Regions from separate parts of the Affinirhizobium pseudoryzae genome, predicted to be linked through region 3. Evidence: predicted binding sites of a transcription regulator. Region 3 holds the regulator's gene; each other region holds the start of a gene.
What was found. Region 3 encodes LexA, which represses DNA repair genes until DNA is damaged. Its sites were predicted from a motif close to TGTTCNNNNTGTGTTCNG; they were not measured.

Region 1 (7,520 bases), 1.7 Mb from region 3:
ACGGATCACCGAGATCTGGCGCACCATGCGCCAGCGCTCCGGTGGGCCCTTCCTGTTCGGAGCCTTTTCGGCCGCCGATGCCATGTATGCGCCGGTGGTCAACCGCCTCGACGTCTATGATTTCGACCTTGACGAGGAGACCCTGACCTATATGAAGGCGGTGCAGTCTCATCCGGCGTGGGTCGAATGGAAGGCGGCGGCACTTCAGGAAAGCTGGATCGTTCCGGCAGATGAAGCCTGATTCGCCCCGTGCTCCAAAAAATCCGCATGGGGACTGGTCAAGCCCGCTCTTGCCATGTATAAGCCGCGGCAATTTCCGAGATCGAGGCAAGGTCCTGTACGGTCGAAGCCGACCGCGGATTTCGCTTTGCACGCCTATTTGGAGTAACGAGAATGGCAGTACCGAAGAGAAAAGTGAGCCCGTCGAAGCGCGGTATGCGCCGCTCCGCTGACGCGCTGAAGACCCCGACCTATGTCGAAGACAAGAACTCCGGCGAACTGCGCCGTCCGCACCACATCGACCTGAAGACGGGCATGTATCGCGGTCGCCAGGTTCTGACGCCGAAGGAAAGCGCATAATCCTTCACCGGATTGTTGCATGAGGAAGGCCGGCACTGCGACCGGCCTTTTTTGTTGCCCGGATTTTTCCGCGTCTGTCGGGCTCTTCCTGTGTTGTCGGCCGGAACGAAAAAGGGCCGCTTGCGCGACCCTTCAATGCGTTCAATGGCGAATGTGGCGGGCTTACGAGCCGAGGCTGTCCAGCCGTGTCTGAAGCGCGCGCAGCTGTTCCTTCAGTTCGTCGAGATCCTTGGAATCGGGAGCCTTGCGCACCTCCGTCGCCGGCTGCTGACCTGTGGCGCCAAACGGTGAAAACATCTGCATCGCCTGCCGGAACATGTCCGTGTTGCGCCGGACCTGCTCTTCCATGAGTTGCATCGGCATCTGCAGGTTCTTGGTCAGCGGCGTTTCGCCGAAGGCGCGCGTCATCTGCTCGCGCATCTGGGCCTGCTGATCGGCGAAGTTCTTCATCGAATGCTCGAGGAAGGTCGGCACCACCATCTGCATCTGGTCGCCGTAATAGGTGATCAGCTGTCTGAGGAAGGAAATCGGCAACAGGGTGTTTCCGGTTTTCGATTCCTGCTCGAAGATGATCTGCGTCAGAACCGAATGGGTGATGTCGTCGCCGCTCTTGGCGTCCTGCACCACAAAGTCCTCGCCCTTCTTGACCATCTGCGCCAGGTCTTCCAGCGTCACATAGGTGCTGGTGCCTGTATTGTAGAGGCGGCGGTTGGCATATTTTTTAATGACAACCTCACCATCCGTCTTCGCCATCATTGCCTCCTAATCCCGTCAATATGGTTGTGCTGGTATTTCTCTCCCTACCCAACCTTACGCTTAAACAAACGGAACTGACAATCGATTTGTGCAATGCGGAAGCTGCGTCCTGTGCCGGGGCCAAAACAGCAAACTTAACAAATCACAGCAAATTCATCCTTTCGCCCCCTTTGACTTGCGGCCAAAGCTTTGCCAGTCTCCGCATCAACAACTAGGGATATTGAGGAGACATTCATGAGCCAGCCTTCGATCGTCATTGCCTCCGCCGCTCGCACGGCCGTAGGTTCGTTCAACGGGGCCTTTGCCAACGTGGCGGCCCATGAACTGGGAGCCGCCGCCATCAAGGGCGCACTGGAACGCGCCGGCGTCGATACCGGCGAAGTGGATGAAGTCATTCTCGGCCAGGTCCTGCCGGCCGGCGAGGGGCAGAACCCCGCACGCCAGGCCGCCATGAAGGCCGGCGCGCCGAAGGAAGCGACCGCCTGGGGCATCAACCAGCTCTGCGGTTCGGGCCTGCGCGCCGTGGCCCTCGGCATGCAGCAGATTGCGCTTGGCGATGCCAAGATCATCGTCGCCGGTGGCCAGGAATCCATGTCCATGGCGCCGCATTGTGCCCATCTTCGCAACGGCACCAAGATGGGTGACATGAAGATGCTCGACACGATGATCAAGGATGGCCTGACCGATGCCTTCTACGGTTATCACATGGGCATCACGGCGGAGAACATCGCACGTCAGTGGCAGCTTTCGCGTGACGAGCAGGATCAATTTGCGGTTGCTTCGCAGAACAAGGCGGAAGCCGCCCAGGTGGCCGGTCGCTTCAAGGACGAAATCATTCCCTTCATCATCAAGGGCCGCAAGGGCGACGTCACGGTGGATGCGGACGAATATATCCGTGCCGGCGCCACGCTGGACAGCATGACCAAGCTGCGCCCCGCCTTCGACAAGGAAGGCACGGTCACGGCCGGAAACGCGTCGGGCATCAATGACGGTGCGGCTGCCGCTGTCCTGATGACGGAAGCGGAAGCGGTTCGCCGCGGCATCACGCCTCTGGTGCGCATCGTGTCCTGGGCAACGGCCGGCGTCGATCCGCAGATCATGGGCACAGGCCCGATCCCGGCCTCGCGCAAGGCGCTCGAAAAAGCCGGCTGGTCGGTCGGCGATCTGGATCTCGTCGAAGCCAACGAGGCCTTTGCCGCCCAGGCTTGCGCCGTCAACAAGGACATGGGCTGGGATCCGTCGATCGTCAACGTCAACGGCGGTGCCATTGCCATCGGTCACCCGATCGGTGCGTCCGGTGCGCGCGTTCTCAACACGCTCGTGTTCGAGATGAAGCGGCGCGGCGCGAAGAAGGGTCTTGCCACGCTTTGCATCGGCGGCGGCATGGGTGTCGCCATGTGCGTCGAGGCCATGTGATCATTGCATCATCGGTAGTTTAGGCCTTCAGCCGGTCCCAGGAGAAGGACCGGTCGGTTCTCTGTCCAAAGGGGGGAAGTCAGCATGACGAGAGTGGCATTGGTTTCCGGCGGTACGCGCGGCATTGGCGCGGCCATTTCGATCGCGCTGAAATCCGCCGGGTATACGGTGGCGGCGAATTATGCCGGCAATGACGAGCGTGCTCGTGCTTTCCAGGAGGAGACGGGCATTGCCGTCTTCAAATGGGACGTGTCCTCCTATGAGGCCTGTGCCGAAGGCATCGCGAAAGTCGAGGCGGAGGTTGGCCCGATTGGCGTTCTGGTCAACAATGCCGGCATCACGCGCGATGCGATGTTCCACAAGATGACGCCGATGCAGTGGAACGAGGTGATCAACACCAACCTGACCGGCCTCTTCAACATGACGCATCCTGTCTGGAACGGGATGCGGGACCGCTCCTTCGGCCGGATCATCAACATCTCCTCCATCAACGGCCAGAAGGGGCAGATGGGGCAGGCGAACTACTCTGCGGCAAAGGCCGGTGATATCGGTTTCACCAAGGCGCTGGCGCAGGAGGGAGCTGCCAAGAACATCACCGTGAACGCGATCTGCCCCGGTTATATCGCGACCGAAATGGTCATGGCGGTTCCGGAAAAGGTAATGAACGAGCGGATCCTGCCGCAGATCCCGGTCGGTCGACTGGGGCAGCCGGAAGAAATTGCCCGTTGCGTCGTTTTCCTGGCGTCGGATGATGCAGGCTACATCACCGGTTCAACGATTTCGGCCAATGGCGGGCAGTATTTCGCCTGATCCAGCTGATACGTCCTTAAACAGCGTCGAGGCTCGCGCCTCGGCGCTTTTTTGTGTGTGATTGCAGGATGCAGTCTCAGCCGGAGGGCACCTGCCCAGCAAGCATGAAAATGCCGGCGCGGTAAGGCGCCGGCACAGCATGATAGTTCCAGGCGTTCGCTTCAGCCTTAGCGGCAGCGGGCCTCGTAGGTGCGGCCATAACGGTCGCGATAGACGCAGTAGCCGGGGTTCTTCTGGGATTCGCCGATCGCGGCGCCGACCAGGCCACCGGCGACGGCGCCGACAGCCGCGCCACCCCAGCTATTGGTCACGGCACCGCCGATAACGGCGCCGGTGCCGGCGCCGATGGCCGTGCCACGTTCCGTGGTGGTGCACGAGGCGAGCATGGCAACCATGGCCGCAGCCGCAAAAATCTTCTTCATGTCCGACTTCCTTCCCTTGGATGTGCGAATATTCGCAAGTTAAATCCTGCCCATCAGAAGCAGAATGATCAATATCAACACGACGAGGCCGAGACCTCCCGATGGCCCATATCCCCAATTGCGGCTGTGTCCCCAGCTCGGCAAAGCGCCGATCAAAGCCAAGATCAGGATGATCAGGAGGATGGTGCCCAGCATTGTTTTTGTCTCCGAGGCGATTTCTGTGCCGCGAAAACGCTGGATCCGGGTTTTGGTTCCGCACCCCCCAATCGGCTGATGGCCGCCTCCCTCTTGCCCGCCGAACCGCTTCACACCTTGTGAGATGATGCGGTCACGGTCCTGAAGATGAAACGCCGCTTGACTCCTCCTTTTTCGAACAATGGCTCAACAATCTTCTGCCGATTATCTGACGAAGACACGGCTCGTCGCTCATTTCTTCATCGGGTGTCGGCCCTCTTCTGATCTTCTACATCTGGACCTGAACAAAAGCTGAATCCCCTGACGTCAGCGATTCGTTCTCACCCTGTTCTTGCGCTTCCGGCAGGACGGGGCTCGCGGGATAAGTGCTGTTTTTTCAACGGCCGACGGATTTGCCCGCAGGAACGGCTTGCCATTCGCGTGCAGGGACGCCATGTGTGTGCGCATGGCGGTTGCGGACGGCACCTGCCCGACAGGATGTGCGGATACCGGCTTTGAATTCCCAGCCCATGATCTTGAGTGGTCGCGGTGTAACCGCGGTCCTCGGACCCACCAATACCGGCAAGACCCATTATGCCATCGAGCGCATGGTTGCGCACGGCTCTGGCGTCATCGGTCTTCCGCTCAGGCTGCTGGCGCGCGAAGTCTATACACGGCTTGTCGAGAAGGTCGGCGTGTCACATGTCGCCCTGGTGACCGGCGAAGAAAAGATCACTCCGCCGAATGCCCGTTTTTCCGTCTGTACCGTCGAAGCCATGCCGCGCGAAACGAAGGCGGCTTTCGTGGCCATCGACGAGGTGCAGCTTGCCGGTGATCTCGAGCGCGGTCACATCTTCACCGATCGTATCCTGCATCTGCGCGGGCGGGAGGAGACCCTGCTGCTCGGGGCCGGCACCATGCGGCCGATCCTGGAGCGCCTGCTGCCGGGCATCACGGTGGTGGAGCGACCGCGCCTCTCCACGCTCTTTTACGCAGGCCAGAAAAAGATCACCCGGCTGCCGCAGCGCACCGCCATCGTCGCCTTTTCCGCAGACGAGGTCTATGCGATCGCGGAACTGATCCGCCGCCAGCGCGGCGGCGCCGCCGTCGTGCTCGGCGCGCTCAGCCCCCGCACGCGCAATGCGCAGGTCGGGCTCTACCAGGAAGGCGATGTGGAATATCTGGTGGCGACCGACGCCATCGGAATGGGCCTCAACCTGGATGTCGACCATGTGGCCTTCGCGCAGGACCGCAAGTTCGACGGCTACCAGTTCCGCAATCTCAATCCCGGCGAACTCGGCCAGATTGCCGGTCGCGCCGGTCGTCACCTGAAGGATGGCACGTTCGGCGTGACCGGCCAGGTGCAGCCTTTCGATGAGGAAATCGTCGAGCGGATCGAAAGCCACCAGTTCGACCAGGTGAAGGTTCTGCAGTGGCGCTCGAAGGCGCTCGATTATTCCTCGCTGCGCGATCTGCGCCAGAGCCTCGATGCCGCACCTAAGGTGCAGGGGCTCACGCGTGCGCTGCCGGCCACCGACAGCCAGGCGCTGGATTATCTCGCGCGCTATCCGGAAGTGGCCGATCTTGCCAATACGCCGGAGCGGGTGGAGCGGTTGTGGGAGGCCTGCGCGCTGCCGGATTACCGGCGGATCACGCCCGCGCAGCATGCCGACCTCATTTCGACCCTTTTCTTTGATCTGGTGCGATTCGGGACCGTGAACGAAAATTTCATGGCCGAGCAGGTGCAGCGGGCCGACAGGACGGACGGCGAAATCGACACCCTGTCTGCGCGGATTGCCCAGATCAGGACCTGGACCTATGTCTCCAATCGTCCCGGCTGGTTGGCTCATCCGACACACTGGCAAGAAAAGACACGGGAAATCGAAGACAGGTTGTCCGACGCACTACATGAACGGTTGACGAAACGCTTTGTTGATCGCAGGACATCTGTGCTCATGAAGCGCCTGAGAGAGAATGCGATGCTGGAAGCTGAAATCAGTGTAAATGGGGATGTCTTCGTCGAAGGGCATCACGTTGGTCAATTAGCCGGTTTCCGGTTCACGCCCATCTCCGGTGCCGAAGGTCCGGATGCGCGGGCGGTGCAGGGGGCTGCGCAGAAGGCGCTGGCACTGGAATTCGAAGCGCGCGCCGCGCGCCTCTACGCCTGTGGCAACAATGATCTGGCGCTCGGCTCGGATGGTTCCCTGCGCTGGCTGGGCGAACCGGTTGCGAAGCTTGCTGCCGCAGACCACATCATGCATCCCCGCGTGATCCTGCTGGCCGACGAGCAGTTGACCGGCAATGCCCGCGATCATGTCGCCGCACGGCTCGAGCGTTTCCTCAACCACCATATCGCAACCGTCCTGAAGCCGCTCGACGATCTGTCGCGCGCCGAAGACCTGCAGGGCATGGCGAAGGGGCTGGCCTTCCAGATCGTCGAAAATCTCGGCGTTCTCTTCCGTCGCGACGTGGCCGACGAGGTGAAGACGCTGGACCAGGATGCACGCGCATCGCTGCGCCGTTACGGCGTCCGCTTCGGCGCCTACCACATCTTCATGCCGGCGCTTCTGAAGCCGGCCCCGGCCGAACTCATCACGCTTCTCTGGGCGCTGAAGAACGACGGTCTCGACAAGCCCGGTTACGGCGAACTGATCCCGGCGCTCGCCGCCGGCCGCACGTCCGTGGTGACGGACCCGAGCTTCGAGCGCAGCTTCTACAAGCTCGCCGGCTTCCGCTTCCTCGGCAAGCGTGCCGTGCGCGTCGATATCCTCGAGCGTCTGGCCGATCTCATCCGTCCGCTTCTGCAGTGGAAGCCGGGCACCTCGCCGCGTCCGGAAGGCGCCTATGACGGTCGCCGCTTCACCACGACGACGGCCATGCTGTCGATCCTGGGCGCAACGCCGGACGATATCGAGGAAATCCTCAAGGGTCTTGGTTACCGCGCCGACCAGGTGAAGGCAGAGGAAGCCCAGGCGCATCTGTCGAGCCAGGATGCGACCGCCGCGCCGGCTGCCGATGCAGCCGAGGCCGCTGCCGAACCGGCAGCAGACGACGATGCCGATCCGGCTCCGCAGGAGACTGCGGAGGCAACGGCTGCTCCGGACGGGGCTACTGCCGAGGCAGAGGCACCGGCAAGCGAAACCGCGCCTGCGGCGGAGACTGCCGAGACGGTGGCAGAGCCCGAGACGGCGGAAGAGCCGAAGCCGGTTCTCCTGTGGCGTCCCGGTGGCGGCCGCAGCGAGAACCAGCGTGGAGCGCGCCCGCAGGGCGAGCGTCGTGCCCAGGGCAATCGTCAGGGTGACGAGGCCCGCGGCGGCAATCGCCGTGGTGGTGATCGTTCCGACCAAGCCGCCCGCGGCCCGC
Region 2 (7,520 bases), 240 kb from region 3:
CAACCGGCTCTATGTCGAACTGCAGCGCCACGGCAATTATGACCGCCGTCATGAGCGGCGGCTGATCGAACTCGCCTATGCGCACGATCTGCCGTTGGTGGCGACGAACGAGGCCTTCTTCCCCTCCAAGGGGGAGTATGACGCCCATGATGCGCTGATGGCGGTGGCCCACAATGCCATCGTTTCCGACGACAGCCGTTTCCGCCTGACGCCGGATCACTATTTGAAGAGCCGGGCGGACATGGCAAAACTGTTTGCCGATCTGCCGGAGGCCTTGGAGAACACCGTCGAGATCGCGCGCCGCTGTTCTTTCGTCCTGAAGACGCGCAAGCCGATCCTGCCGCGCTTCACCGGCGCCACGGATGATGCGGAGGAGGCCGAGCGCGCCGAATCGGCGGAACTGCGCCGCCAGTCGGTCGAGGGCCTGGAGCAGCGTCTGGCAGCGCTCGGCATGGCGGCGGGCTATACCGAACAGGATTACCGCGAGCGGCTGGATTTCGAGCTCTCGGTCATCGAACGCATGAAGTTTCCGGGCTACTTCCTGATCGTTTCGGACTTCATCAAATGGGCGAAAACGCAGGATATCCCGGTCGGGCCGGGTCGTGGTTCGGGGGCGGGCTCGCTGGTGGCCTATGCGCTCACCATCACCGATGTCGATCCCTTGCGCTTCTCGCTGCTGTTCGAGCGCTTCCTCAACCCGGAACGCGTGTCGATGCCGGACTTCGACATCGACTTCTGCCAGGATCGCCGCGAAGAGGTGATCCGTTACGTGCAGCAGAAATATGGCCGCGAGCAGGTGGCGCAGATCATCACCTTCGGTTCGCTGCAGGCGCGCGCGGCACTGCGCGATGTCGGTCGCGTGCTGGAAATGCCCTATGGCCAGGTGGACAAGATCTGCAAGCTGGTGCCGAACAACCCGGCCAATCCGACGCCGCTGTCGAAGGCGATCGAGGAGGAGCCGAAACTGCAGGAGGAGGCCGAACGCGAGCCGGTCGTCGCACGCCTGCTCGACATCGCCCAGAAGATCGAGGGGCTTTACCGCCACGCCTCGACGCACGCAGCCGGGATCGTCATCGGTGACCGTCCGCTGTCGAAGCTGGTGCCGATGTACCGCGATCCGCGTTCCGACATGCCGGTCACCCAGTTCAACATGAAATGGGTGGAGCAGGCCGGGCTGGTCAAGTTCGACTTCCTCGGCCTGAAGACGCTGACCGTGTTGAAGACCGCGGTGGATTTCGTCGCCAAGCGGAACATCCACGTGGATCTGGCGACGATCCCGCTGGACGACCAGAAAACCTACGAGATGCTGTCGCGCGGCGAAACGATCGGCGTGTTCCAGGTGGAAAGTGTGGGCATGCGCAAGGCGCTGCTCGGCATGAAGCCGGACTGCATCGAGGACATCATCGCGCTGGTGGCGCTCTATCGTCCGGGCCCGATGGAAAACATCCCGGTCTACAATGCCCGCAAGCACGGCGAGGAGGAGATCGAGTCGATCCATCCGACGATCGATTACCTGCTGAAGGAAACCCAGGGCGTCATCGTCTACCAGGAACAGGTCATGCAGATCGCGCAGGTCCTGTCCGGCTATTCGCTCGGCGAAGCCGATCTCCTGCGCCGCGCCATGGGTAAGAAGATCAAGGAGGAGATGGACAAGCAGCGCGCCCGTTTCGTCGATGGTGCGATCAAGAACGGCGTGTCGAAGGCGCAGTCCGACCTGATCTTCGACCTGCTCGCCAAGTTCGCCAACTACGGCTTCAACAAGAGCCACGCGGCGGCCTACGCGATCGTCTCCTACCAGACGGCCTATATGAAGGCGCATTACCCAGTCGAGTTCCTCGCCGCGTCGATGACCTACGATATGGCCAACACCGAGAAGCTCAATGATTTCCGGCAGGATGCCGCGCGTCTCGGCATCAAGGTCGTGCCGCCGTCGATCCAGACCTCGTTCCGCAAGTTCGAGACCGGCGACAACTGCATTTTTTATTCGCTGGCCGCCATCAAGGGGGTGGGCGAATCCGCCGTCGAGCATATCGTTGCCGTGCGTGGAGACACGCCATTTGCGAGCATCGAGGATTTCTGCCTGCGGATCGATCCGAAACAGGTGAACCGCCGCGTGCTGGAAAGCCTGATCTATGCCGGCGCCTTCGATTGTTTTGGTAAGGACCGCGCCGAGATGGTGACGGGCCTCGACCGTATCATCGGCTATGCGCAGCGCGCCGCCGAAGGCAAGACCAGCGGCCAGCACGACATGTTTGGCTCCTCATCCGCCGCCGGTCCGGAAAAGCTCATCCTGCCCACCTTCGATCCCTGGACGGCGTCGGAAAAGCTGATGCGCGAATACCAGGTGCTCGGCTTTTACCTCTCCGCCCATCCGCTCGATACCTACAAGGATGTGCTGGCAAAAATGCGCGTGCAGAACTACGCGGAGTTTTCCGCCGCGGTGAAGGCGGGCGCGAGCGCCGGGCGCCTTGCGGGCACCGTCACTTCGAAACAGGAGCGCAAGACCCGCACCGGCAACAAGATGGGCATCGTCACCTTTTCCGATGCAACCGGCCAGTTCGAGGCGATCCTGTTTTCCGAAGCGCTGAACCAGTACCGCGACCTGCTCGAGCCCGGCAAATCGCTGGTCATTACCGTCCAGGCGGACGAGCGGCCGGAAGGCATCGGGTTGCGCATCCAGACGGTGCAGTCGCTCGAAGAAAAATCGGTGCAGATGCAGAAGGCGCTGCGCGTCTATGTGCGTGATTCCGGACCCTTGCGCACCGTGGCGCGGCACCTCAATGCGCGGGGGGATGGCCTTGTCTCCTTCGTCGTCATCAAGGATGACGGCAAGCGCGAGATCGAGGTGGAGCTGACGGAGAAATACCGCATCTCGCCGGAAATCGCTGCCGCCTTGCGTGCAGCCCCCGGCGTGCTCGACGTGGAACTGGTCTGAGACCTGTCGAAAGCGCCGTGCGAAAATCTTAGGCGCGCGGCGGCCTGTGGGTGACGGTGATGAAGTCGGTGCCCTTCGTCGTCTCAGGCCCGACGCCGGTGTCGGAGATGGTGAGCGAGCTGCCGGTCGAGATCATCGCGTTGATCCGTTGACGCAATTCGTCGGGCACATGGATGCGGTCGAGCACCGCCGTCAGCGCCATCGGCCCGGTGACGGCATCCGCGGTGATGCCGAGCCGATTGCGCGTCGCCTCCGTCAGGTGGTTGTCGAGGCTGAGGCCCTGCCAGTCCGCCGTGCCCTTGTCGCGGTTCACCGCCGTCACGGTGAGGAAATGCGTGCCGAGCGCGGTGCCCGGTTCGGCAAGGCCGATCGGTTCGGACAGAACCTCCTGAAAGCCCTGGCGGATCATCAACTGGCCGGTCGGCGGTTCGGCGCGTCCGCTGGAGGCGTACAGCGCCGAGAGCATTTCGGCGGTCAGCGCCGGGCCCTTGGTCGCAAAACCCTTCCAGCGCTTGTAGGCGTCGATGGCGCTGCGCGTGTTCGATCCGATGATCCCGTCTGCGGTACCCGCATCGAAACCGAGCTCCGTCAGCATGGCCTGCACGTCGGCCACCGTCTCGCGGTCGCTGCGGCGGGTGATGAGGATGCGCAGCGGCGCCGGTTCCTCGGCGGCGGAGGTTTCCGCCTGCGGCAAGGGGAGCGGCAGCGGCGAGGTCGGCATGTTCATCGCCACCTCCACCTGCCGCACCGCATGGTCGGTGGAGGAGGGGCGCAGCGAGGCATCCGACAGCACATTGCCGGCAGGTCGCTCGGCAGGCGGCGCAAACAGGGCGGCATGCGCGACCTGCTGCGGGCTCACCGTCTCGTCGCTGATGATCACATGCACGCCGCGGGCGGTCATCTGGTAGAGTGATTTGGCAAAGGCCGCCGGCAGGCGCACGCAGCCATGCGAGGCGGGATAATTCGGCACGCTGTTGGATTCATGCAGCGCAATGCCGGACCAGGTCAGCCGCTGCATCCAGGGCATTGGCGCATTCGAATAGATGTTCGATTCGTGGTACTTGCGCTTTTCCAGCACGGAAAAGATGCCGGTCGGCGTGTCATGGCCTTGCTTGCCGGTGGACACCTTCGACGTGGCGACCACCGTGCCGCCGTCATAGACGGCCAGCGACTGGCTGTCTTTCGACACGATGATCTGCAGGGTTCGTGCACTGTCGGCGGCGGCGACCGTCGTCGCACAACCGGACATCAGAGCGAAGATGATCGCCGCACGCTTCAACATGACACAAGAACCCCATACGCAGTACCAAGGCTGGAAGAATATGAGGGGAAGTTTAAAGAAGGCTTAGGCATGTTCGTTCTGGCCGCTCCTCGCGAAAACGTGATCCCTCATCATGTTGCCTTCCTCTGATTGCCGAAGGTGAAACCGGTCTCCACTGCCGCCTTGCCGAACTTGTCGCGCAGCCGGTCCATGGCGGCCTCGGCAGCGGCCCGGCGGGCGGCCTGCGGATCCACGAGATCGGGCGGATCGGCGCGGGCGGGATCGCAAAGATCCGTCACGCCGATGCCGATCAGGCGGAATTTCGTGCCATCGGTCTCCTTTTCCAGAAGGTTCAGCCCGGTGCGGAAGATCCGGTCGGCAAGTTGCGTCGGGTCCTCCAGCCGGCGGTTGCGCGTGCGGCTCTTGAAGTCGGCGGTCTTCAGTTTCAGAACGACGGTCTGGCCGGCAATCTCCTGTTTCTTCAGCCGGTGCGAGACCTTTTCCGATAGGGCGCGCAGGATGGGAACGAGATCCTCGTGGCGGGAAATATCGTCGAAGAAGGTCGTTTCTGCCGAGACGCTTTTTGCCGGATCGTTGGGATGCACGTTTCTGTCGTCGATGCCGCGCGACAACCGAAAGAGGCGCTGCCCCATGGTGCCGTAGCGGCGCATCAGGTCGCCTTCCTGCATTCCCTGCAACTGCCCGATGGTGCGGATGCCATCGGCCTGCAGGGTTGTCGCAAAGGCCTTGCCGACGCCCCAGATCGTCGTCACGGGCCGTGGCGCCAGGAAACTCAGCGCCTCCTCCTGCCCGATCACCGAAAAGCCGCGCGGCTTCTGCAGATCAGACGCGACCTTGGCCAGGAACTTGCAATAGGAGAGGCCGACCGACAGCGTGATGCCGATCTCGTTTTCCACCCGCCGCACGAGTTTGGCGAGAATACGGGCGGGCGGATCATGATGCAGGCGTTCGGTCCCGGAAAGATCGAGGAAGGCCTCGTCGATGGAGAGCGGCTGCACGAGCGGCGTCAACTCCTGGAACATCGTTCTGACCTGACGTCCGACGGCGACATATTTCTCCATGTTGGGGCGGATCACGACCGCATCCGGGCAGGCCTCCAGCGCCTTGAACATCGGCATGGCCGAGCGCACGCCGCTGATGCGGGCGATGTAGCAGGCGGTGGAGACGACCCCGCGTTTGCCGCCGCCGATGATGACCGGCTTGTCGGCCAGGTCCGGATTGTCGCGCTTTTCCACGGAGGCATAAAAGGCGTCACAGTCGATATGGGCAATCGACAGGTCGTAGAGCGCCTTGTGGTAGAGAAGTCGCGGGCTGCCGCAGGCACGGCAACGGCGCCGGCCGTCCGGCTGGCCGGTCAGGCAGTCACGACAGAAGCCTGGATCATAGGCGGCAGAGGAGGACATGGCGCGGAACAAAGGTTGAACGAAGCCCACCATAATTCCGGCTGGGGGCCGTTACAAGCGCCGTTGCGCTAAGGCCAGCACTTGCCGCGCAATTATCGGGTGTTGTGGCTCAGGCGCCGAAGAAGTGACGTTCGATCTCACGTTCCGCCGCGTGCCAGTCCGCCACCTGCACCACATGCGGTCCGGGTTTGGGGGCATGCTTGTGCATGTCGGATTGCGGCATCAGGTGCACCAGCAGGCATTCCGGCACGCTGTCGGCCACGGACACGTGGTTGTGCACCATGTCGTCGATGAAGGCCAGGGGAAGGTCGCGGCGGCCATGCATCTGCCGCACCACCGGCCCCTTCGGGCTTTCGGTGGCAAGAAGCGGAAAGGTGAGGTCGAGCCGGTCGAGCAGACGTCGGCGCATCTCGGTATAGCGCGGCGGCATGGCGGTGAGGAACACCACGTCGGCTTGCGTGCCAAGTGCCTTCAGGCTGGTGACGGCATTGCCGAACGGCGTCTGCCAGTCTTCCTGTGCCTCGAAGAAATCGAGGATCAACTGGGTCACGAGACTGTCCGCCAGCGGCTGCTGGTCGATGGTGGAGATGATGTTGCCGTGCAGTCGATAGGAGCGGGGCTCCAGCCGATGGCCAAGACTGTCCAGAAACCGCTGGAAGGGCATCAGGAATTCCAGCACCACGTCATCCACGTCGCACACGACGAGCGGCCGGTCGTTGAGGCGCACATGCGCAATGTCCACGATGTCGCTCATCCGCTCTGCCCGGAATCGAGGCCTGGACCGGAGTAGTGATGCCAGGCCAGCACCACCGCCTCGGGTTTCCACTGGCTCGCCTCGCAGAAGGTCATCAGCGTCGGTTCATGCGCCATCACGAAATCGACCATGCCCGCTAGAAAGCCCGGATCGTTCACGGCGCTGCGCATCTGGGTCGGCTGCACGCCGGAAAGCGCCAGGAAACGACCCAGCATGTCGGGCTCGCCGGCCAGCCATTGCAGAATGGCGGCTGCGGTCTCGTCCGGGGCCGGAAGGGCGTGCGATTTTCTTGGGTCGGGGAGCATGCGGTGATAAATTTCCTTTTCCTCAACCAAATGGCTCTAGTGTCGCGATAGCTGATGATGGAATCGGCCTCCTGCAACCTTATATACCGGTAGGTTGCTGACAAGGCAGGATTTAAGGATGTGCCGATGCCCAAGAGGGTGATGATTGTCGAAGACAACGAGCTCAACATGAAGCTCTTCCGCGATCTGATCGAAGCCTCCGGGTACACGACCATTCAGACGCGCAACGGAATGGAAGCGCTCGATCTGGCGCGCAAGCACCGGCCCGATCTCATCCTGATGGATATCCAGTTGCCCGAGGTCTCCGGTCTTGAAGTCACAAAGTGGCTGAAAGAAGACGACGAGCTGCATGTCATCCCCGTCGTCGCCGTCACCGCTTTTGCCATGAAGGGCGACGAGGAACGGATCCGTCAGGGCGGCTGCGAGGCCTATGTGTCGAAGCCGATTTCCGTGCCGAAATTCATCGAGACGATCAAGACCTACCTGGGCGACGCATGAGCGGGAGCGGTGAGCGATGACAGCGCGGATCCTCGTCGTCGATGACATTCCGGCGAACGTCAAGCTGCTGGAAGCCCGGCTTCTGGCGGAATATTTCGACGTTCTGACAGCCGACGATGGATACAAGGCGCTCGATATCGTCGCCAACACCCATGTGGACATCATCCTCCTCGATATCATGATGCCCGGCATGGACGGGTTCGAGGTCTGCGAGCGCCTGAAGGCCGATCCGAAGACCGCGCACATTCCGGTCGTCATGGTGACCGCCCTCGACCAGCCCGCCGACCGTGTGCGTGGCCTGAAGGCCGGCGCCGACGATTTCCTCACCAAGCCGGTCAACGAC
Region 3 (7,520 bases):
GATCTTCACCATCGCGCATTTCCATCAACTCACCACCTATGGCCTGGTGGCCAATCTGGCCGCCATGCCGCTGATTTCGTTCGTCATCATGCCGGCGGCACTGGCCGGAATGATTGCCATGCCCTTCGGTCTCGACGCGCCGTTTTTCGCGGTGATGGGGCTTGCACTGGAGTGGGTGATCAGAATTGCCCACACCGTTGCCGCCTGGAACGGAGAGGTTTCCTTCGGTGTGAAGCACGCTCTTTTCCTGCCGCTCGCATCGGCCGGCTTCATCCTGATCGTTCTGTCCAGAACGGCATTGCGCCTGCTCGGCGTGGTGCTGATTGCCATGGCTCTTCTGGTGGACTGGCTGAGCCAGACGCAAAGAATACCTGATCTGCTGATTTCGGAGGACGGCACGCTTCTGGCCTTGCTGCAGAATGACAAGGCCTATGTAAACCGGCCACGCCCGTCCGATTTCCTGTATCGGCAGTGGCAAAGTGCGCATGGGATCGGAGAGACCATCCCGCCGCAGACATCCACCGCCGCACGCCCGGAACCGGAAGAGGCCCCCGAGCCAGCGGGATCCACTGCCGTTAAAGCCACCGTGACCGATGGACCACCCCCGCGACGGCCACCCTTGACGGACGCCGAGTTGCGAACCGCCCGCCAGGCCTTTGCCCGGCAATTTTCAGCGCACACCAGCCGCGGATTTCACTGTGTCCCGTCGCTCGCCTGCACCGCCGTCACAGAACACCACATCAGGATCATGGTCCTGCAGGATTCCCGCTACATCGGTCCTGCCTGCGACGAGGCCGATCTGGTGGTTGCCACATCGACGCGGCTCACCGCCTGCCGGTCCGGCGCGCTTCTCATCACCGGGGAACACCTGCGCCGAACCGGTGCATTGCAACTGTCATTTCCCGAAGCGCCAGGCGCAAGCCGCGACCAGACCGCCTGGGTCCTCACGGCGTCTTTTACCGACGAGTCGCGCCCGTGGCATCAGCACCGGGCCTATTCCTGGCGGACGGGCCGGAACGACAACCAGATCCCGCCGCACCTTGCGCGGCTCATCAGTGGTAACGGCGGATAAGCCCGACGAGCTTGCCCTGCACCTTGACCCGGTCGGAGGAGAAGATGCGCGTCTCATAGGCCGGATTGGCAGCCTCGAGCGCAATCGACGCTCCCTTGCGGCGGAACCGCTTTAGCGTGGCTTCTTCGTCATCGACCAGCGCCACGACGATGTCACCGGCAACCGCCGTGCTGCCATTGCGGATGATCACGGTGTCGCCGTCCAGGATGCCGGCCTCGATCATCGAATCGCCCTTCACCTCCAGCGCATAATGTTCGCCAGGACCCAGCATTTCGAGCGGAACGCTGATTTCGTGCGTGGTGTTCTGGATGGCGGAAATCGGCACGCCGGCAGCAATCCGTCCCATCACCGGGACGGCAGCGGAAGAAGCGCTGTCCTCGGCCACGGCCGTAAGGTTGGGTTTTGCCGGCGGAGCTTTGCCGAGACTGCCTTCGATGACACTCGGGGAGAAGCCGCGCCGGGGTTGCGGCGCCGGTGTATAGGCTTCCGGCAGCTTGATCACTTCGAGTGCGCGCGCCCGGTTCGGCAGCCGTCGGATGAAGCCGCGTTCCTCCAGCGCCGTAATCAGCCGGTGGATGCCGGACTTCGACGCCAGATCCAGCGCATCCTTCATTTCATCAAAAGAGGGGGGCACCCCGGACTCCTTCATGCGTTCGTGAATGAACAGAAGAAGTTCCTGCTGTTTGCGTGTGAGCATGGCGACGATCCTGATGGAAACAAATCCAGAACAGACACTATATGTTCCATATGTGTTCTGCAAGTGCTTAAAATCTGTTGAAGCATGCATCAACGGCGGGAATAGCTCGATTTTTCTTCCCGTAAAGAGAACGTGTTGCCACAAAGCAGTCTTGCGGAAGCGATGGCCAGTCGTTGCCGGGATGACGAAGCTACGCGATTCGCACAGCAGAGGGCGTGCATCCCGGGGCGGCTTTTCGGAAGCGTCTTTTTGCGCGGCGTCGGTGCTCGCCGGTCTGTGCCGCGGTCCCCTCCGATCTGTTGGGTGACAGCGGATCGCTGCGCTGCTAATCAGCGTCCCACAAGCACCGGGGCTGGCGGCCCGTGCGGCAAGGGCCGGCCCCGTGGCAAGGGCGGTGCGCGTTGCAGGTGTGGTTGAGGGTCTTAAGGAGTGAAGCAGATGTCAGTGAAAGCCAATTCGGAAGTCTCGGTCGGCGAGGGGTCCTCTCGTGTCGTGTTTTCCAACAGCGCGCCCTTCTCGCTGATCTGCGGTCCCTGCCAGATGGAGAGCCGCGAGCACGCCTTCATGATGGCGGGTGCGATCAAGGAGATCTGCGACAGGCTTGGCATCGGGCTCGTCTACAAATCGTCTTTCGACAAGGCGAACCGCACGTCCTTATCGGGCAAGCGCGGCATCGGTCTCGACAAGGCGATGGAGATCTTCGTTGATCTGAAGAAGGAATTCGGCTTTCCGGTGCTCACCGATATCCACACGGAAGAACAGTGCGCCCTGGTGTCCGAGACGGTGGATATCCTGCAGATCCCGGCCTTCCTGTGCCGGCAGACGGATCTTCTGGTGGCGGCCGCCAAGACCGGTCGCGTCATCAACGTGAAAAAGGGCCAGTTCCTGGCGCCCTGGGACATGAAGAACGTGCTGGCCAAATTTACCGACAGCGGCAATCCGAACGTGCTCCTGTGCGAGCGCGGAGCCTCCTTCGGTTACAACACGCTGGTCTCCGACATGCGGTCTTTGCCGATCATGGCGGGCCTCGGCGCACCGGTGATCTTTGACGCGACCCATTCGGTGCAGCAGCCGGGTGGTCAGGGTGGATCGACCGGTGGCGAGCGCCGTTTTGTCGAGACGCTCGCGCGTGCGGCGGTTGCCGTCGGTGTGGCCGGTCTTTTCATCGAAGCCCATGATGATCCGGACAACGCACCGTCCGATGGACCGAACATGGTGCGTCTCAGCGATCTCGAACGTTTGCTGGAAAAGCTGATGGCGCTGGACGCCGTTTCCAAGGCGGCCTGAGATGCGGTTGAAGCTCCGGGGGCGGATCGGCTGTCCCTGGAGCTTTGCGATCGGGGTCAGGAGGCCAGACGATAAGGCGCGCCGGCGTGCTGCGCCTTTGCGGTCTGTGTCTGACCGATCTCGAAACGCGCCATCTGGCGGGCGAGGTCCTGCGCATGTTCGGCGAGGTCCTGGCAGGAGGCGTTCGCCTCTTCGGCCATGGCGGCGTTCCGCTGCGTCACCTGGTCCATGTCGTTGACGGCCTGGCTGATTTCGGCAAGTGCGCTGGATTGCTCGCTGGCCAGGCCAACGATCGTTTCGATCAGCTGTGAGACCGCCAGCATCTGGTTTTCGATTACCCCCAGTGTTTCGCCCGTCCGGTTGACGAGTGTCACGCCCGTTTCCACCTGGGTGGTCGAGGTGGCGATCAGCTGACGGATTTCCTTGGCGGCACTGGAGGAGCGTCCGGCCAGTTCGCGCACCTCCTGAGCAACGACCGCAAAACCCTTGCCGGCTTCACCGGCTCTTGCGGCCTCGACACCGGCATTCAGCGCCAGAAGATTCGTCTGGAAGGCGATCTCGTCGATCACGCTGATGATCTGGCGGATCTGTGCCGAGGATTCCTCGATTTTCGACATGGCGGAAACGGCTTCCTGCACGATGCTGGTTGACTGTTCAGCACCCTGTTTCGTTTCCTCCATCCGAACATTGGCGGTGCGGGCGTGGTCGACCGTGGTCTTGATGGTCGCCGTCACCTCGGCAAGTGCGGATGCGGCTTCTTCCAGTGACGCGGCCTGCGTTTCGGTTCTTTGCGACAACTCGTTCGTGCCGCCGGCAATGCTGGAGACACCGGCGCGCACGGCGCCCATGGTGTCGGAAATGTAGGAGAGGGTCTGTTCCAGCGCCTGCAGGCTGCTGTTGAATTGCGCGCGCAGTTGCTCGTAATCGGGGGAGAAGGGCTGCTGGATCCGCGTGGTCAAGTCGCCGCGTGACAGCCGCGCGAGGCCGGTACTGAGTGTCTCGATGACACGCGCCCGTTCGGCATCGTCGGCGCTGCGGCGTGCCATGTCCGCCCGTTCTGCCAGAAGCACACGCTCCCGTTCGTCCTCCTGGCGTTTGCGGGCCGCAATGCGCTCCAGTGCGTTTTCGCGGAAGACGGTGACAGCACCGGACATCTCGCCGATTTCGTCGCCCCGGTCGTGGTATGGCACAGGTTGGGTATAGTCGCCCTTGGCCAGAATGCTCATATAGTCGCGCATGCCAGTCAGCGGGCGGATGGCGCGCCGGTGCATGGCAAACAGACCGAGGACGAGCACGCTTGCAGCGCCGATGGCGGCAAGCAGCGACACGGTGGTCAGCCAGGTCGTTTCGCTTGCAGCCTGTTTTTCTGCCGCGGCAAGAAAAGTATTGGCGCTGCCGACAAGCTTGACGACTTCCTCCTGGTGCTTCTGGAAAGCGCTTTGCAGGGCGGTCACGGCATCGCGCATCTGGCCGGCATCGCCGGATCGTACCGCAGCCGAATAGGGGCCGGCGATGATCTGCCAGAAGGTCTCCGATGTGGGCTCGACGGACCGTGCAAGCTGGTTCTTCAGATCGTCGGCGAGATCCGTTCCGGGCCAGTAGGTCTTGCGTTCGTCGTAACTTTTCTTCAGTTCGGCAATTTTCTGAAGATTTTCCTGGGCCGATTGCGGATGATAGGCGCCTTCCGTCGCCAACAGATACGCTTCGACAAGAAAAAGCGGCGGCGGAAGAATGTCCGCCACCAGGTCTTTTCCGTAGATGATCTGCTGGTAGACCGGGCCGTTGACCCTCAGGCGTTCGAACGCGCTGTTCTGGATCCCGACTGACGTTGCCAGGCCTGCTCCCACGAGACAGCCAAATAAAATGAGACTGCGCGCGATCGTGATTTTCATGAACTGGTTCCCACCCACCTGAGCCGACGGCAAGAGAATCGGCCCTTGTTTCCCTTGTCGTCGCAAAACTCGGACGATTCTGTTGAAAAATAATGAATGGTCTTGCGAATGGCTAAGTTAACCATCGGGAGTTGTTGTGTTTTTCGGACGTTATTACTTTTTGGATATAAGCTGCGCACGTTTTGCCCTTTTCGAGACATCAAGGGTTGTCGTCACACAGTTGGGTTGTCATGCTCCTGCCATTGTATTTTTTGTAACCTTGGATAAGACAGGCGGTAATTTCCACCGCATTGACCAGCAGGAAAAGCCATGACAGCCATTACCGATATCATCGCACGCGAAGTCCTTGACAGCCGCGGCAACCCCACCGTCGAAGTCGATGTCCACCTGGAAGATGGCAGCATGGGCCGTGCAGCGGTTCCGTCCGGCGCCTCCACGGGTGCGCACGAAGCCGTCGAACTGCGTGACGGCGGCAAGCGGTACCACGGCAAGGGCGTCGAAAAGGCGGTCGAAGCTGTCAACGGCGAAATCTTCGATGCAATCGGCGGCCATGATGCCGAAAATCAGATCCTGATCGACACGCTGATGGGCCAGCTGGATGGCACGCCGAACAAGTCGCGGCTTGGTGCGAACGCCATCCTCGGTGTCTCGCTCGCCGTGGCCAAGGCTGCCGCCGAATCGTCCGGCCTGCCGCTTTTCCGTTACGTCGGTGGACCGAACGCCCGCCTGCTGCCGGTCCCGATGATGAACATCATCAATGGCGGCGCGCATGCGGACAATCCGATCGACTTCCAGGAATTCATGATCATGCCGGTCGGCGCGGAAAGCCTGCGTGACGCCGTGCGCATGGGCTCGGAAGTCTTCCATGTCCTGAAGAAGGAACTGGCAGCCGGCGGCCACAACACGAATGTCGGCGACGAAGGCGGTTTTGCACCGGGCCTCAAGAGCGCGCCGGAAGCCCTCGACTTCATCATGAAGTCCATCGAAAAGGCCGGCTATCGTCCGGGCGACGACATCCAGCTGGCGCTCGACTGCGCCTCGACGGAATTTTTCAAGGACGGCAAATACGTCATGGAAGGCGAGGGCCGCACGCTCGAGCCGGAAGCCATGGCGGATTATCTCGCCGAACTGGCCGCCAAGTATCCGATCATCTCGATCGAGGACGGCATGGCGGAAGACGACTGGGACGGCTGGAAGTACCTGACCGACAAGATCGGCTCCAAGGTCCAGCTCGTCGGCGACGATCTCTTCGTCACCAACTCAGCCCGCCTGCGCGACGGGATCAAGATGGGTGTTGCCAACTCCATCCTCGTCAAGGTCAATCAGATCGGCTCGCTGACTGAAACGCTCGATGCCGTCGAGACGGCGCACAAGGCCGGCTACACCGCCGTCATGTCGCACCGCTCGGGCGAAACGGAAGACTCGACGATTGCCGATCTGGCGGTTGCGACCAATTGCGGGCAGATCAAGACCGGTTCGCTGTCGCGTTCGGACCGTATTGCCAAGTACAACCAGCTGATCCGTATCGAGGAGCTTCTGGGTCCTCAGGCGATCTATGCCGGCCGATCGATCCTGAAGGGCTGATCTGGCTCCATCTTCTAAAACGATTACATGGCGGTGCTGCGAGGCGCCGCCATTTTTGATTCCCGAGCGGCAGTCGGTTTTGTCGCCCGATCAACGATTGCTTAAGCATGTTCTGCCAAGGTCGAGCGACGTAATGCGTTGCAGGGCACAATCTCGCATGTGGACGAGACATCACAAAAAACGAAAATTCGGTCGGCTGGTTCTTCCTGCCATCACTGTCGCCTTCGTCTCCTATTTCGGCTATCATTCCGTGCATGGCGATCTCGGCCTCGTCGCAACGGAGAAATTCGAGCGCCTGCGTTTGGAGCGCGATGCCGAGCTTTCCAAGCTGGTGAAGAAGCGGGAGGCGCTGGAGCGTCAGGTTCAGCTGATGAGCGACGGCTCGCTTGAAAAGGATATGCTGGACGAAATCGCGCGATATCAGCTCAATGTCTCGCGTGACGACGAGATTGTGATCTTCAACAGCTATTTCTAAATTAACTGAAATCTAGTTAATCAACGCTTTTTACTTTAAATTCATGGGCTTAATAATCATGTGAGCCATGCATTTATGGCATTGCTGGCCTTTGCTTTCTTGCCTATGGTAGTTTCAACCAAACAAACTCGCAGGGAGGTTATGAATGGCGCCCAAGCAAGCCGCGTCGGCAGCCGGTCGTAAGACGGCGGCAAAGCCTGCAAAATCCAATGGTGGAGCAATCGCTGATTTCGATAAGGCCGAGGAACTCAAGGCCTATCGTGAAATGCTGCTCATCCGCCGCTTCGAAGAAAAGGCCGGCCAGTTGTACGGCATGGGCTTCATCGGCGGTTTCTGTCACCTCTATATCGGCCAGGAAGCTGTCGTCGTCGGCATGCAGATGGCGCTGAAGGAGGGTGATCAGGTCATCACCGGGTATCGCGATCACGGTCATATGCTGGCCTGCGGCATGAGTGCGCGCGGCGTTATGGCGGAGCTTACCGGTCGTCGCGGCGGTCTTTCCAAGGGGAAGGG

Region 1: G6N78_RS06835 (helicase-related protein) is a predicted target of LexA. The motif match lies at 4,494-4,511, and genes of this name have one in related genera.
Region 2: G6N78_RS16245 (DNA polymerase IV) is a predicted target of LexA. The motif match lies at 5,625-5,642, and genes of this name have one in related genera.

The regions. Positions count from the first base shown of each region.
Region 1 is NZ_CP049241.1:1,377,271-1,384,790, reverse strand. Features, by position in the region: gene G6N78_RS06870 (glutathione S-transferase family protein) at 1-241, shown strand, start outside; gene rpmF (50S ribosomal protein L32) at 394-579, shown strand; gene phaR (polyhydroxyalkanoate synthesis repressor PhaR) at 742-1,332, opposite strand; gene G6N78_RS06855 (acetyl-CoA C-acetyltransferase) at 1,570-2,751, shown strand; gene G6N78_RS06850 (beta-ketoacyl-ACP reductase) at 2,836-3,561, shown strand; gene G6N78_RS06845 (YMGG-like glycine zipper-containing protein) at 3,729-3,983, opposite strand; gene G6N78_RS06840 (DUF3309 family protein) at 4,023-4,178, opposite strand; gene G6N78_RS06835 (helicase-related protein) at 4,688-7,520, shown strand, end outside.
Region 2 is NZ_CP049241.1:3,332,629-3,340,148, reverse strand. Features, by position in the region: gene dnaE (DNA polymerase III subunit alpha) at 1-2,935, shown strand, start outside; gene G6N78_RS16250 (L,D-transpeptidase family protein) at 2,964-4,217, opposite strand; gene G6N78_RS16245 (DNA polymerase IV) at 4,328-5,620, opposite strand; gene G6N78_RS16240 (hypothetical protein) at 5,730-6,374, opposite strand; gene G6N78_RS16235 (DUF3572 domain-containing protein) at 6,371-6,679, opposite strand; gene G6N78_RS16230 (response regulator) at 6,806-7,177, shown strand; gene G6N78_RS16225 (PleD family two-component system response regulator) at 7,194-7,520, shown strand, end outside.
Region 3 is NZ_CP049241.1:3,088,802-3,096,321, reverse strand. Features, by position in the region: gene G6N78_RS14980 (ComEC/Rec2 family competence protein) at 1-1,072, shown strand, start outside; gene lexA (transcriptional repressor LexA) at 1,053-1,769, opposite strand; gene kdsA (3-deoxy-8-phosphooctulonate synthase) at 2,208-3,056, shown strand; gene G6N78_RS14965 (methyl-accepting chemotaxis protein) at 3,113-4,948, opposite strand; gene eno (phosphopyruvate hydratase) at 5,258-6,532, shown strand; gene G6N78_RS14955 (FtsB family cell division protein) at 6,690-7,007, shown strand; gene pdhA (pyruvate dehydrogenase (acetyl-transferring) E1 component subunit alpha) at 7,153-7,520, shown strand, end outside.